2 regions of the Blautia sp. AM23-13AC genome follow, and region 1 is predicted to be linked to the other one. Evidence: riboswitches for the same ligand, from Rfam matches in the RefSeq annotation. Region 1 holds a riboswitch; the other holds the start of a gene.

Evidence for each region. A riboswitch is a leader RNA that binds a small molecule or an ion and turns the genes downstream of it on or off. The one in region 1 is predicted to bind lysine.
Region 2: another riboswitch for lysine. It lies ahead of dapA (4-hydroxy-tetrahydrodipicolinate synthase); the one in region 1 lies ahead of DW642_RS13630 (alanine/glycine:cation symporter family protein).

Annotation. Positions count from the first base shown of each region.
Region 1 covers NZ_QTUL01000015.1:15,804-23,652, forward strand. The annotation lists gene DW642_RS13585 (DUF3878 family protein) at 1-252, shown strand, start outside; gene DW642_RS13590 (MATE family efflux transporter) at 553-1,884, opposite strand; gene DW642_RS13595 (AIM24 family protein) at 2,049-2,885, opposite strand; gene DW642_RS13600 (GNAT family N-acetyltransferase) at 3,081-3,650, shown strand; gene DW642_RS13605 (hypothetical protein) at 3,647-4,204, shown strand; gene DW642_RS13610 (class I SAM-dependent methyltransferase) at 4,191-4,796, shown strand; gene DW642_RS16030 (hypothetical protein) at 4,869-5,285, shown strand; gene DW642_RS13620 (peptide deformylase) at 5,327-5,737, shown strand; gene DW642_RS13625 (maltose acetyltransferase domain-containing protein) at 5,781-5,906, shown strand; lysine riboswitch at 6,011-6,185, shown strand; gene DW642_RS13630 (alanine/glycine:cation symporter family protein) at 6,371-7,849, shown strand.
Region 2 covers NZ_QTUL01000014.1:23,565-31,413, reverse strand. The annotation lists gene DW642_RS13150 (metallophosphoesterase family protein) at 1-299, shown strand, start outside; gene dapB (4-hydroxy-tetrahydrodipicolinate reductase) at 448-1,209, opposite strand; gene dapA (4-hydroxy-tetrahydrodipicolinate synthase) at 1,245-2,135, opposite strand; lysine riboswitch at 2,287-2,461, opposite strand; gene DW642_RS13135 (single-stranded DNA-binding protein) at 2,517-3,146, opposite strand; gene typA (translational GTPase TypA) at 3,552-5,381, shown strand; gene DW642_RS13125 (polysaccharide deacetylase family protein) at 5,463-6,554, opposite strand; gene DW642_RS13120 (hypothetical protein) at 6,935-7,849, opposite strand, start outside.

The DNA of each region.
Region 1 (7,849 bases):
CAGAATTATCCGAAACGACGCTTCACCGGCGAAGAAGGAACCCAGATCCGAAAAATCCAGGAGCAGGCAATGAAACGGAAAAAGATACTGGAAGCCGAAGGAAAACGCGCATCATTGCTGCGCGAGGAGCCATTCTTTTATGCACGGGATTCGGTGGAATATAAGGTCCATCTGATGATCTGGGGAACGAGAGGGAAAGAGCGGGTTGTGGAGGTTGAGACGTTTAAAATTTCCAGAACGCAACGGCAATGATCAGCTCCTTTACGGACGAGCCGGAAGTGATTCAGTTTTAATGCCAGTAGACAAGAAGTCCCCCGCTTCTAAAGTGGTGGGATGAATTGTTAAAAGAAACATAACGGCAGTGGCGGGCGGAGAGAAATCGGTATCCTCCACTGACATGAGGTAAGTCACAGTCGAACTATTTTCGACATGTCAGACTCCGTGAAAATACCGACTGTGAATTGAAACAAGGGATAAGGTAAAATAGAAAGCGCTTATTTGAGGCGGGAATGAAATCTCAAATAAGCGCTTTTTCTATACGCTGCCGCCAAGTCAGGCTGCGGGCAGTTTATAATATTTCGATGTATGCTGGCGGTAGAGCAGCAGCAATCCGCGGATGCAGAGCTCGATAGCCATGGCGATCCACATGCCGCGCAGGCCGAGCGGGGTGATGAGAAGCACCGCGAGACCGAGGCGGATGACCCAGATGCTGCCAAGGTTCAGAAGGCTTGGCACAAACGTATCGCCTGTTCCGCGGAGGGCTCCGGCGGCAACGATGGAAGCGCCGAAAAACGGCTCGGCGAGCAGTTCGATGCGGAGTACCTCGGCGGCAAACGAGCGCACCTGCGGGTCAGGAGTCAGAATGCTAAAGACGAACGGACAGAAGATCATCATCAGACCTCCAGTGATGGCCATCAGGACTGCGCCCATGGCAATGCAGATATTTCCGTAGCGTTTCGCCAGCTTGTAATTTCCGGCGCCGTAGCTTCTGCCGACGAGCGTTGTCGCGGCGGAACCGATGCCGTAGCCTGGCATGTAGCAGAGGCCTTCGGCGGTGACGGCGAACGAATTGGCCGCAATCGCAATGGAGCCGAGCGGGGCAATCAGCATGGTGGCAGCAACCATGGCGCTGTTCATCGCGATTTCCTGTACGGCAACCGGCACACCAATTTTGAATGCAGTTTTCAGAATTTTCGTATCAAAAACCGTTTTTTCCTTCCGGCGGAGACGCAGCCGCGGATTGCGGACACAACAGAACCAGGCACCCGTGAGGCTGATGACGGCGCAGGCCAGCATCGTTCCCATACCGGCACCCATGACACCGAAAACCGGAATCAAAAGAGCATTGAAAATGATATCGAGCACGCACATGACGGCATTTAAAATACTGGGCGTCACCATATCACCGCTGCACTGCAGGAAGGACGACATCAGCGAGTTGAGCTGGGAAAACGGAAGCATGATGGCAAACATCATAAAATAGAGCGTGGCATTCCGCCGGATCTCCTGCGCACCGCCGAGCCACCCCGGCAGCGGATGACTGATCAGAAGCCCGATCAGGCACAAAACAGCCGACACAACAAGCGCGGACGCGATGCCATGCCGCACAACATCCCTTGCCTTCTTGTCATGATTTCCCCCGATCTGATGCGCTACCTGAACAGAAAAACCGGCTGAAACCGCATAAATCGTACCGCTGAGGAGCCACGTCGTCGACGAAACCAGTCCGATCGCCGCCGAAGCATTCGCCCCAAGCGCGCCGACCATCGCGGAATCAATGTATTGCATCGCAATCGTAGTAATCTGTGTAAGAATCGCAGGCAGACTTAATCGCCCGACCTGCTGAATCTGCGGTTTCAGTTCAGTCCAGTTTATTCTATTCATCATTTTCTCCAGAACATGTATTTTATCGTATGGTTTTTCTTAAGAATGTAAAGATAAATGCGTATTTTACGCTAACATGTTTTGAAGAAAGTGTCAATCAAAAACGAGGTTTAATTTGACTTTTTTCTATGCGTATTAGGCATAGGGGCGGAGAGGATTCGAATTTAATTTTCCGGCGGAAGGTTGTTCTTCACAGCGGGGTTCGCCTGGGTCGTGTTGGTTGCAGTCGGCAGGGAATCTGTCGGGGCGACCGGGCTCATGAGGACGCGGCCGGTTCCGCGGTAGACGTTGACGAGGCCTTCACCGCTGACGGCGGAGCCGACGAGGGTTTTGGTGGAGCGCTCTACGGTGAAATCAAGGTTGGAGGACCAGCAGACGGCGAGGTTTCCATCGATTTTCAGTTCGTCGTTTTCGAGTTCGACTTCGATCAGCTCGTCCTCAGGTACGTTGCTTTCGAGGGCAACGGCGCCTCTGCCGACGAGGCTCAGATTGAAGAAGCCTTCGCCGCCGAGGACAGCGGAGGAAATGCTCTTGCGGGCGGTCAGTTTGGTTTTGACTCTGCCGTCGCAGGCGAGGAACATGCCGTCCTCAATCGTCATTCCGGAGGAGCCCCATTTCTCGACATCCACAAGAATGATGTATTTGTAGGTCGGTTCCAGCACGAGATATCCGTCGCCGACGTACTCCGGTTTTACGGCAGATTCCTTTGTCATGGCGCCTTTGATGGCCTTTCCGAACAGGTCGCCGATCCCTTTGATTCCGGCGGTCGCCTGTACATGGCCGCCCATCCACTGCATCGCACCGGACTGGATAATCGCGGAGTGCTCCTTGTCCAGTTCAATGACAACCTGGCGGCGGCGCACATTCATTTTGCTCATGTAATACTCCTCCATGGCAGTCATCGGCGAGACGCTGGAATCCTGGAGATATTCCATGACGTGGAAATTTTCGATGGACTTGGTGAATTTCCGGTTTTCGTTTTCGAGATTTAAAATTTTCATAGGCACGTTCCTTTCTTTCATTAAGAAGAAAAATAGTGATCCGTCTTGTTTCTTTTATTATACAGGAAAGAAAGCAAAGAGCACAGAAAAATTTAGAAAAAAAGGAAATCTGGAAATCATGTTGTCCATTTTTCAGCGGAGTGATAAGATAAAGTTCAGAAAACGCAAGCAGTACGGTCAGAGGAGGAATTTATTATGAGTACAATTACTGTCAGAGATGCAAAAATAGAGGATGCCGCACGCATTCTGGAGATTTATGCTTATTATGTAGAATACACCGTCATTTCTTTCGAGTGGGACGTGCCGTCTCTGGAAGAATTTGAGAACCGCATGCGTGATATCATGAAAAAATATCCATACCTCGTCATCGAGCAGGATGGAAAAATCGAAGGTTATGCATACGCACATGCCTTTGTCGGCCGCGCCGCATACGACTGGTCGAGCGAGCTGACCATTTATCTCGATCACAATGCAAGAAAAGGAGGCCTTGGCCGGAGACTGTATGAAGAGCTGGCGGACCGCCTGAAAAAAATGGGCATTCTGAACCTCTACGCCTGCATCGGCTATCCGCAGGTCGAGGATGAATATCTGACGAAAAACAGCGCCGAGTTCCATGCGCATCTCGGATTCGAACTCGTGGGAACCTTCCACAACTGCGGCTACAAATTCGACCGCTGGTACGATATGGTCTGGATGGAAAAAATCATCGGCGAGCCGCACGCGGGACAGCCGGCAGTAAAATCATATAGTGAGATAAAAGAATGAGCACAATAACAACGTATACAAGAAAACATTTTGACCCTGTGCATCCCGCTCCGGAACTGCTCTGTGTGGAGGATTTTGCGCATGCGCTGCCGATGATCTGCCGCGGAAACGGCCATGTGACGACGTTCTGGTCAGTGGGAGAGCACTGCATCTGCTGTGCGAAAGAGGCGGCCGCGCGCGGCTATTCCCGGCGGCTGGTGCTGGCGTGCCTTCTGCATGACGCGAGCGAGTGTTACATGTCGGACGTGCCGCGGCCATTAAAACAGGAAATGCCGCGGTACCGCGAGATCGAGGACCATCTGCTTTCGGTGATTTATGAGAAATATCTTGGCAGTGATCTGACGGCGGAGGAGCAGCGGATGATGAAACAGATCGACAATGATCTGCTGTGGTACGATCTGACAAATCTGCTGGAGGAACCGCAGGCGGGGGATGCGCCGAAACTTCACATCACGCTGGACTACACGGTGCGGCCGTTTGCTGCAGTGGAGAAAGAATATCTGGAATTATTTGAACAGTATCAGTATCGGGAGACGGGCGATGAGAGAAGATAAAAACGAGAACCGCTGGGACAGATTGCTTCAGATCCACACAATGGGGCGGGACGACAGCCGGTCGGATCTGTACCGGTATCCGTATGAGCCGACCCCATACTGCGCGCTGGAGCGGATGGCAAACACAGGGATGATCCGAAAGGGAAATACGCTGCTCGATTACGGATGCGGAAAGGGCCGCGTGGATTTCTTCTTATCGGCGCAGACCCGGTGCCGGTCCATCGGTGTGGAGTATGATGACCGGATTTATGCGAAGGCAATGGAAAACAAAAAGGCGGCGGCCTCTGGTGCGCGGACGGAGTTTGTGCTGGAGAGCGCCGAAAATTTTCCCGTTCCTGTGGAAGTGGACCGGGTGTATTTTTTTAACCCGTTTTCGCTTGAAATCTTAAGAAAAGCGATGGCAAGACTGCTGGAATCGTACTACGAAAATCCGCGGGAGATCCAGCTGTTTTTCTATTACCCGTCGGATGCTTATATCTCGTATCTGATGACGGTGCCGGAACTGGAATTTCTCGATGAGATCGACTGTATGGATCTGTTTCCGGGCGGGGACAGCCGGGAGCGGGTTGTGATTTTTACGATTCAGGAATAAAAAGTTTTGTAACAGCAAAAACCGTGTGGAATACAAAAAAGCATGAATTATATTTGACGAAAGGGCGTTTTTATGAAATATCAGGTAATGCGAATTGAGGAAGACCTTGATTTCGGCTGTGAGGAGCGCGGTGCCGACGAGCCTGTCATGGCAGTTGTTGTTTTGAAAGATGAAAACGGAACAGAATCGCGCATCCGCCAGGAGGATCAGATGCTGTATGATTGGAACATCGAGGAGGGCGACACCGTTATTCTGAATGAAAACGGCGAATTGCGAAAAGTACTCTCCGGTGATTGGACGCAGAATTGCAATTCGAAAAATGTAGATACGACAAAATTCGTCAACATGATGCAGGTTGTCAAAGCCGGAAAACAGATCGACTGGATCTGCCCGTTCTGCGGCGGAAAAGTAGAACGACTGGAGCAGGAAGGCGGAAAAACCGTGATCGGATGCACATCGTGCGATATGCGGATTCAAATAGAAAATTAAACGATTTCGGCCTTTAAGGCCGAAAGAGAAAGGAAACACAAATGGTAAAACCAATTATGAGAGACGTTCTCTTCCTCGGACAGAAATCCATCCCGGCGACAGAGGAAGATCTGCAGGTGGGAAGAGATCTGCAGGACACACTGGCAGCAAACCGCGAGGCATGCGTCGGCATGGCGGCAAATATGATCGGCGTGAAAAAACGCATCATCATCGTAAACGCCGGATTCCGCGACATCATCATGTTCAACCCGGTGATAGTCCGCAAAAGCGGCCCCTACGAAACAGAAGAAGGTTGCCTCTCCCTGCCAGGCGTGCGGAAAACAAAGCGGTACCAGAACATCGAAATCGAATACTACGACTGGAACTGGAAAAAACAACGCCAGAAATTCACCGGCTGGCCAGCCCAGATCTGCCAGCATGAGATGGATCATCTGGAAGGGATACTTATTTAGATCCTACAGCAGACAGGAGGACAGTATGACAGACAGAGAATGAATGGTAAAAGGAATCATTTACAACCCGAATGTGGAAGAGCTGGCCAAAGAGCAGTCCGGCTATATGGAGCGTCTGTGGAAGTTCAACCAGCTGAAGCCGTCAGAGGGAGACAAGAAAGTCAAATAAATCAGGACAAATTTCGAAAATATAAAATTTTTGTAAAATAATGTCGAAAAAACGATTGACAAGTGGCGAAAAGAAACATATGATAATACCTGTCAATATACATATTCGGCAATAGAGGCGCGAAGGCTAAGAGTAGCTGTCCTGAGACAACGGGGTCTGGGACGGGCAGGGAAAGGAGCATTCGCCGAAACGGGGCAGTTCCCGAAAAACTGTCTGTGTTGGGGTACAGTCGAACAGGCTGTGCACTCTCACCGTACTGGTGGAGGAGCTATTGCTTCATGAACGTAGATTTAATGGAGCAGTGGTGAAGACCGCTGCTCTTTTTATTGTACTGCAGTTGGAACCGTGACAAAAGGTTCCAGGGGTGGAAATCTGTTTGGTTGGAGAACGAAAGACGAAACGGGTGTTACAGGATACGTCTGAAGAAAACTGTTGCCGGAAAAGAAAAAAGGGAGGATTTTGACATGATAGCATTTCTTAACTGGCTGGACGGTGTCCTTTGGGGCGTGCCGCTGATCGCGCTGATGATTCTGACCGGTCTGTACTTTACCGTTCGTTCTGGATTTTTCCAGTTCCGTCACTTTGGCTGGATTATGAAGAGAACCGGCGGAAAACTGTTCCAGAAAGAAGACAAAGCAAGTGAAGGAAAGGGTATGCTTTCCTCGTTTGAGGCGATTTCGACCGCTATCGGCGGTACCGTAGGATTCGGTAATATCGCCGGTGTTGCAACTGCAGTTGCAGCAGGCGGCCCGGGAGCCATTATGTGGATGTGGCTTTCGTCTCTGCTTGGTATGATATTAAAACAGGTTGAGGTTACCCTCGGCTGCTACTACCGTCACACCAACGAAAAAGGTGAGTACTACGGCGGTCCGACTTACTACATGGAGTGCGGACTTGGCGAGGAGCGCCACTGGGGCAAGCTGTGGCTGATCCCGGCGCTCATCTTCGGCATCGGTATTTTCTCCACCTTCTTCGTAACCTCTTCCAACCTGACCGCATCTCAGGTCGTAGCCGGTGCGTTCGGTATTGAGAATATCAATCTTGGAAGCTTCAAAGTAGAAGGCGTTATCGTGATGGGCGTTCTGCTCTGCATTCTGACCTATGTCGTTACAAGCGGCGGTACGAAGAAAATCGCAAGTCTGTTCAGCAAGCTCGTTCCATTTATGAGCGTTCTTTATATCTTGATGGGAATTGGCATGATCATCATCAACATCAACCGCGTTCCTGGCGTATTTGCAGCCATCGTAACAAACGCATTTACCGGAACAGCAGCGATCGGCGGTTTTGCCGGCTGCGCAGTCAGCGAGATTATCCGTGTGGGTATGGCGCGTTCCGTATACTCCAATGAGGCTGGATGGGGTACTTCTCCAATGATCCATGCTTCCGCAAAAACACCGCATCCGGTAGAGCAGGGTCTGTGGGGATCTTTCGAGGTATTCTTTGATACCATGGTTATCTGTACGATCACCGCACTTTCCGTTATCTTAAGCGGAAACTGGACCGACGGAACGAACGGCGGAACACTTGCTTTAAGTGCATTTGCAAGCGGATTCGGCAAATTTGGAAGCATCCTTCTGGCAGTCATCATGGTCATTTTCACTGTAACGACTTCCGGCGGATGGTTCACCTACTATCTGGCAATTCTGGAGCATCTGTATAAAAAAGAAGGCAAGATGAAAGATATCGTCATGAAAATCTTCTACGCAGTCCGCGCTCTGCCGGGCGTACTGTGGACGATCTATCTGGTAAAGACCAACAACCAGGGCTTTATCTGGACTGTCGTTGATATCACATCTGCGATCCCGACCTTCGTCAACGTAGCAGTGATCCTGATTCTCTCGAACCAGTATTTCAAACTGCTGAAAGACTACAAAGCAAGAAACTTCGGCCAGGGCACGGTAGACAAGAACGCCTGCCTGTTCTACGAAGAGAAAACGAAATAA
Region 2 (7,849 bases), on a different contig from region 1:
TTGCGCTTGATGATGTCGGCGGCCATGCGCACTTCGCAATTCTGACGTTGGAAAACAGCACATGGCAGATCGAATGTTTTCAGATCCCCTATGATCTCGAGGGCTATCTCGCCGAGTTCGACCGTGCCGAACTGGAAACCCACGGCAGTGTACTTGCCCGCTCCTTAAAGCGGACGCTGACCTGCGGTATCAATTACTTTTATCTCACGGTAAAACGGGTGCGGGAACTTGCGGATGCACTGGCGCTGACTGATCTTGACGAAGAGCTCTGGGAAAAAGCGGAACGGGAGCTGAAATAGATTTTTTGACAGAGGAACGTATTCCTATTACGCTGCATAAGTGAAAAAACTCATTGGCTAAAACAGAAAAGCAGCTCGAAAGAAGGCAGGCTGTGCAACTGCACACAGCCTGCCTTCTTTTTTATCTTTTCTATTTCCTGCTTCTGCCTTACTTCGCGGCAATCACATCCTGCATATCATACATACCGGCTGGCTTTCCAGCCAGGAATTTTGCGGCCTCTACAGCACCTTTTCCAAAAACTCCCTTGGAATATGCCCTGTGGGACAGAGTAACAACTTCATCCGGTCCCGCGAAGATGACGTCGTGATCTCCGACGATGGTGCCGCCGCGTACAGCAGAGATTCCGATTTCTTTCGGGTCACGCTGCTCGTGGCGCTGGCTTCTGTCGTATACGTAGTGGTACTGGTTGTCCATTGCCGCGTTCAGGCTGTCTGCCAGGGCGATGGCGGTTCCGCTTGGAGCGTCGCATTTCAGTTTGTGGTGTTTCTCCACGATCTCCATATCAAAGCCTGCTTCGGCAAGCACTTTTGCAGCTGCCTGTACCAGTTTCATCAGCGTATTCACACCAAGGGACATATTTGCAGAGCGGAGAACCGGGATTTCTTTGCTGGTCTCCTGCACTTTTTTGAGCTGATCCTCGGTGAGGCCTGTGGTGCAGAGGACGAGTGGAAGTTTTTTCTCCTTGCAGGCATCGAGCAGTGCGTCGGCTGCCTTGTAGGAAGAAAAGTCAACGACTACGTCTGCCGGAACATCGCATTCTGCCAGGCTTTTGAATACCGGGTAATCGTTCTGGCCGTTGTCGTTCATATCGATTCCAGCTATGATTTCTGCATTTGCATCTTCTTTTACCAGGCCGGTGATGACCTGTCCCATATGGCCGTTGCAGCCATGCATAATAATTTTAACCATTGTCTTTTTCCTTCTTTACTTCGTGTATTCTTAACTTAAGCCAGTTTGATTCCAAAATCTTTCATAGCCTTTGCCAGGCGCTCCTGGTTCTGCGGCTCCATCTCGGTCAGCGGCAGACGAAGCGGTCCAACCTCTTTGCCCATCAGGTTCAGCGCTGCTTTTACCGGAATTGGGTTTACTTCGCAGAACAGCGCATCGATGAGCGGCAGTGCTCTCAGCTGGATTTCTCTGGATCCGGCCACATCGCCGTCGAGGAATTTCTGTACCATGTCGTGGGTCTCACGCGGTGCTACGTTGGAAAGAACGGAGATTACACCGCTTCCGCCAAGGGAAAGGATCGGCACAACCTGATCGTCGTTTCCGGAGTACAGATCGATCTTTCCATCGGTCAGCTGCATAATTTTTGCGACCTGGGAAATGTTTCCGGAAGCCTCTTTGACTGCAACGATATTCTCAACGTTGTTGAACAGATAGACGATCGTTTCCGGTGCAATGTTTACGCCGGTTCTGCCCTGAATGTTGTAAAGGATGACCGGCACTTTGACGCTGTCTGCGATTGCGGTAAAGTGTGCAATCAGACCCTTCTGTGTTGCTTTATTGTAATACGGAGAAACGAGAAGAAGTCCGTCCACGCCGTATTTTTCTGCTTCCTGAGACAGATAAATTGCTGTCTCCGTGCTGTTGGAGCCGGTTCCTGCAATTACCGGGATTCTGTGATTTACTTTTTCCACGGTATATTTGATGGCATCCAGATGCTCCTCATGGGACAGGGTCGAAGCCTCACCGGTGGTTCCGCAGATAACGATGGCGTCGGTTCCGCCGGCGATCTGCTCCTCAATCAGTTCTCCGAGTTTTTCGTAATTCACTTCCTGTGTTTCGGTCATCGGTGTGATAATTGCAACAGCTGCACCTTTAAAAATAGACATTCTCTTTTCCTCCTGTATGTTGTGTCAGATAAAACCATAAGAAATCAGTCGCCGGAGCTTATCTCCCACGGAAAATTTCACTTTCCGTTAAAAAAAGAGGCGCCTCATCCCAGATAAGATCGCCTCCAAATTCACACATACGCAGTATCTATGATCAGATAGCTCTCCATCTCTCGATGACAGTCGCAGATTTTTTCAACCTGCGCCCAGGAGCATACCGGTTCAGCGCCGGATGTCCTTCGGCATTCTTCCCTTTTCCTCTTCTTCTTTTGCTGCTGAGGCATCCGAAAAGGTACTCTTGAAGTAATGCGACCTCTATCCACTTCAGTTCTGCTTTTACTATAGCATCATTAAATTTTCTTGTCAACAGCGGATCGCGCTTTAACTCTCACTATATTCCAGCTTGCTCACCGAAACCTCATATGCGGTCCGCTTTTCCATTTCCGTCTCGCTCAGCCGCTTCATATATTCCCGGCTCTGGATCCGTCCCCAGATGAGAACGTGGCCGCCCACGGCAAACGCAGAGGCATACCGCGCATTCCGTCCCCAGCAGATGCACGGGATATAATCTGATTTTCCATACGGACGGTTGACCGCGATCAGAAGGTCGGCGATCTCTCTTCCCAGAGGTGTTTTCCGGTAGACCGGCGGTTTACATATGTATCCATCGAGGTAAATCTGGTTGGATTTGACGGAATCGTCCTCTTCCTCCACGAAGCTTAATTCCCGCGCAAATACGGAGAGTACCAGACGGTTCTTCTTCTCCTCGTGGCGGTTGTAGGACCGGAACTGACCGCTGATGCAGATCCACTCACCCTGGTAATCCTGTGATACATCCACCAGCCGCTCGGAGACCATCACCGGAATGATGTCCTGCGATTCACTCAACCGCTTGACCATCACATCGACGAGGTAAAAGCCCTCTCCGAATACCTGATGGCTGAATGTAAACGGGGAGACAATCTCTCCCATGATAACCACCTGATTGTTTTCAATCATCTTGTCTGCCATAATGAAAATCCCCTTCCTTTGTCTTTTCTTTCTGAATATTGATTTCTGATCGGTACTTTGCTGATCTATAATCCTAATGTATGAACCACATTTCTTTTTCAGAACCACTTTTTTCCAGATTTTTTTATTTCTATTCAAATCAGCATTCTGCCCAATTTTTTGTATATGTTTCTGTAAAAACCGCACCACATGCTTCGTATTTTCTACCATTGCAATACAAAAAATGTCACATCTTCCCTGTTTTTTTTCTCTGTTCTGTGCTATAATAATTCAGATAGGCAGGCATCCAGCAGAGACAAAACGGCAAGGCACCTGCCTTTGTGCTGTGATAAACATTCCCGGCCGGCTTGAAATTTTGAAAAATTGAACCCGGCAGGGTCAACTCATAGGAAGAGGAATGAAGAAATGAAAACAACGAGAGAAGATGTAAGAAACGTTGCCATCATCGCCCATGTCGATCATGGTAAAACTACACTGGTAGACGAGCTTCTGAAACAGAGCGGCGTTTTCCGTGCCAATCAGGAGGTTCAGGAACGTGTCATGGACTCGAACGATATCGAGCGTGAGCGTGGAATCACCATTCTTTCCAAAAATACAGCAGTTTACTACAAAGGAACGAAAATCAACATCATCGACACCCCAGGCCATGCGGACTTCGGCGGCGAGGTTGAGCGAGTTCTGAAAATGGTAGACGGCGTTATTCTGGTTGTAGACGCATTCGAGGGCGCTATGCCGCAGACCAAATTCGTGCTGAAAAAAGCACTCGAGCTGGATCTGTCCGTTATCGTCTGCATCAACAAGATCGACCGCCCGGAAGCCCGCCCGGATGAAGTTATCGACGAAGTGCTCGAGCTTCTGATGGACCTCGATGCATCTGACGAACAGCTTGACTGTCCGTTTCTGTACGCATCCGCAAAGATGGGTCATGCGGTACTCGATCTGAACGATACCCCGAAGGATATGACTCCTCTGTTCGAGACCATCCTGAAATACATCCCGGCTCCGACCGGCGATCCGGAAGCTGGCACACAGCTTCTGATCAGTACCATCGACTACAACGAATACGTTGGACGTATCGGTGTCGGCAAAGTTGAAAACGGAACGATCCGCGTGAACCAGGACGTTATGCTGGTCAACCACCACGATCTGACCAAGAAGAAAAAAGTAAAGGTCAGCAAACTGTATGAATTTGACGGACTGAAAAAAGTAGAGGTTACTGAGGCAGGCATCGGTTCTATCGTTGCTGTTTCCGGTATCCCGGATATCCACATCGGAGATACTCTCTGCGGCGATCTGGACAACCCGGTTTCCATCCCGTTCCAGAAAATCTCCGAGCCGACCATTTCCATGAACTTCATCGTAAACGACAGCCCGCTGGCAGGTAAAGAAGGTAAATACGTTACCTCCCGCCACCTGCGCGACCGTCTGATGCGTGAGCTGAACACCGACGTTTCCCTGCGTGTCGAGGAGACTGATTCCGCAGACTGCTTCAAGGTTTCCGGCCGTGGTGAGCTGCATCTGTCCGTCCTGATCGAAAACATGCGCCGTGAGGGATATGAGTTCGCAGTAAGTAAGGCAGAGGTTATCTACAAAGAGGACGAGCGCGGACGCAAACTCGAGCCAATGGAAATCGCATACGTTGACGTTCCGGACGAGTTCTCCGGTACTATCATCCAGCTCCTCAGCGAGCGTAAAGGCGAGCTTCACGGCATGAGCCGCGCAAGCGATGGTTCCACCCGTCTGGAGTTCGAAATCCCGGCACGAGGCCTGATTGGTTTCCGTGGAATCTTCATGACCTCCACCAAAGGAACTGGTATCCTGAACACCGAGTTTGAAGATTACGCACCGTACAAGGGCGACATTGAATACCGCAAACAGGGTTCCCTGATCGCTTTCGAGGCAGGCGAGTCCGTTACCTACGGTCTGTACTCCGCACAAGAGCGCGGTACTCTGTTCATCGGACCTGGCGAGAAGGTTTACGCCGGTATGGTTATCGGACAGAACGGTAAGGCCGAGGATATCGAGCTGAACGTCTGCAAGACGAAGCACCTGACCAACACCCGTACTTCTTCCTCCGACGAGGCACTGCGTCTGACTCCGCCGAGAATCCTTTCCCTGGAGCAGGCTCTGGACTTCATCGACAAGGACGAGCTTCTTGAGGTTACTCCGGTTTCCTTACGTATCCGTAAGAAAGAGCTGGATTCCAGACTTCGTAAGAGAGCGGCAATGAAATAAATTCTTATCATAAAAGTACCCCGCCGGTTCCCTTCTGTTTGAAAGGTGAACCCGCGGGGTTTCTTTTTTCTGCTTTCTCTTCTATTCATTTGTTGTTCCGCCGTGGAAGCCGTAATACGTCTCTCCGGCGGCAAGATCTACGCCATTGGCCGCGGCAAGGGTATGAACCGTGACAAGCTCATAGCCGCGGTTCATCAGCTCCGGCACGATCGTCGCACATGATTCTACGGTTGTTTCGTGGATATCGTGCATCAGAATAATGTCCCCCGGGCTCACGTTATCGAGAACGGCACTGATATTCGCCTGGACATTTTTCGTCTGCCAGTCGAGCGTATCGACATCCCACATGATGCTCGGGCGGCCGATAGATGCGAGCAGTTCATCGGTGCTGTTTCCATACGGGAAACGGATGACAGTTGCACCCTGTCCGTTGTTGTACTGGGCGATCAGATCATCCGTCATCTGGAACTGGGCAAGGCCGTCGTCGGTGCTCAGTTCTTTCATATTCGGATGCGCATAGGAGTGGTTTCCAAGCTCACAGCCGATCGCCGCCATGCGCGGGATCACATCTGCACCGTATTTTTCCACATTGCTGCCGAGCATAAAGAACGTCGCCTGTGCCCCGTACTGCTCCAGCGTATCGAGAAGCGTGCTGGTATAGACGCCTGGGCCGTCATCAAAGGTCAGGGCTACCATCATCGAGCCGTTGCGGTCTGGCTGGTAAACACCCTGGTCATCAAAGTAACAGCCTTTTCCGCCGATCGCTTTCCAGCCGGTCGCCATGTAACCATTGGAATCAAAATGGTACTGGTTTCCGTCGATATCTGCCCAGCCGTTGACGTAGTACGTTGTGGCATCCGTTGCGTACCACCAGCCCGACGAGCTGTACTGCCATCCCGGCGTCTCATTCGGCGGCGTGGTCTCCGCAAGCTTCTTAATTCCCGCATTTCCCGATCCGTCCTCCGCCTCTGGCGCCGTCTCGCTCACCGTCTTTGCGGCTGTGTCATTACTCAGTACAATTCCTTTTTTCGCAAGCTGCGCTCCCGCAAATTTCCAGATAAGCGCAAGAAAAAGAAGGCCGATTACCACACACAGGGAAATCCGTGATACTTTCTGCATCATCTGTCTGCGGCGCATCTGCTTTCTTCTCTGTTTCAATGATTTTCTTTCCATATGATCTGTTTATACTCCATCGTCCCGCCCCTTTGCGGAACTTTCTTCCATCGTAACACAAACGTTTTTCGACATTTTTCTACTTACTATCATAACGTGATCTGACCTAAGATGCAAGGCACAAATTCTTACATTTTTCCACTTCTGGTAAATTAATGTTTATCGTTTCTTAACATCTTGTCACAAAAAAAGAGTGACTCTGCACCCATGGTAAAAGCGGATACAAAATCACTCTTTGTCACTCTCTTTTAAAAAACCTGGTTTCTTTCTGGTGCTTTGCCACCAAATCACAGGTCTTTCACCTGTCCAGCCTGATTATCCTCTCTGCTTAAGAGTAACTGCAAAGTTTTAACGTTGCCAGAACAACGGAAGCAAACACCTTATGCCTCATGTCCTATTTTAGTCAGGAAATCGCTGCCCATCACCCATTTTTCGTTTTCCAGCGTCACAACGGACTCGAGTTTCCAGGTGACGGTCTCTATTTTGGTTTTGCGGAAGAAATGGAGGAAACGGGTTCGTCGCTCGATCGCAGCGGTCACGTTGGTTTCGATCTTCATCTGGTTGGATTCGTTGGTTACGGTTGTGGAGACGCTGCTCACGGTGATGCTGATGATTCCGGTGTTGGTGTCGCTGTTCAGGTAGGCATCGCAGAGCTGCTGGTACTGTTCTTTGGCGGTTTTCTGTACGGCGGTGTCGGCGGAAAATTCATTTTTGATGGTGCTGAAGGATTTTCCGGCGGCTGCGGCTGTGAATACCTTGTCCAGGGACTCTTCTGCGCGGTCGGCGATGGTTTTGCCGGTGGAATCGTTGAGTTTTAAATCCGGCAGGAATTCCATGCTGCTGTTGTCCTGCACGAGGACGATCTCGCGGTATGGGTCTTTCTGTTTTTCGGTCAGTTCAATGGTGTGGCCGCCGAGGAAGAGATACGGGATTTTGTAGATGCTGACGTTATCTGCTGTCTCTTTTAAATACTTTTTCCCGACCTGCACGCCGTCCAGATAGAACGAGGCATCCGCCGGGACGGTGATTTCGACATCCGTCACGCAGCTGTCTTTCGGCACAACGTACCACTCTTTGAAGTTCCATTTTACGGTATCCCCGGCGGCGATCTCCAATGTTTCTTCCTGCGAGTCGCTCATGCCTTTTAACGTGTACCGCACAGTATAAATCCTGTTTTCCCCGGTCTCAAGATTCTGTTTTCTGCGCATGAAAAAGCTCTTGATCTCCGGTGTTTCCTGCCCGTCAGTGCCGTCCTGTTTTGCTTTCCAGGTCATTGCATTGACGTAGTTCTTCCG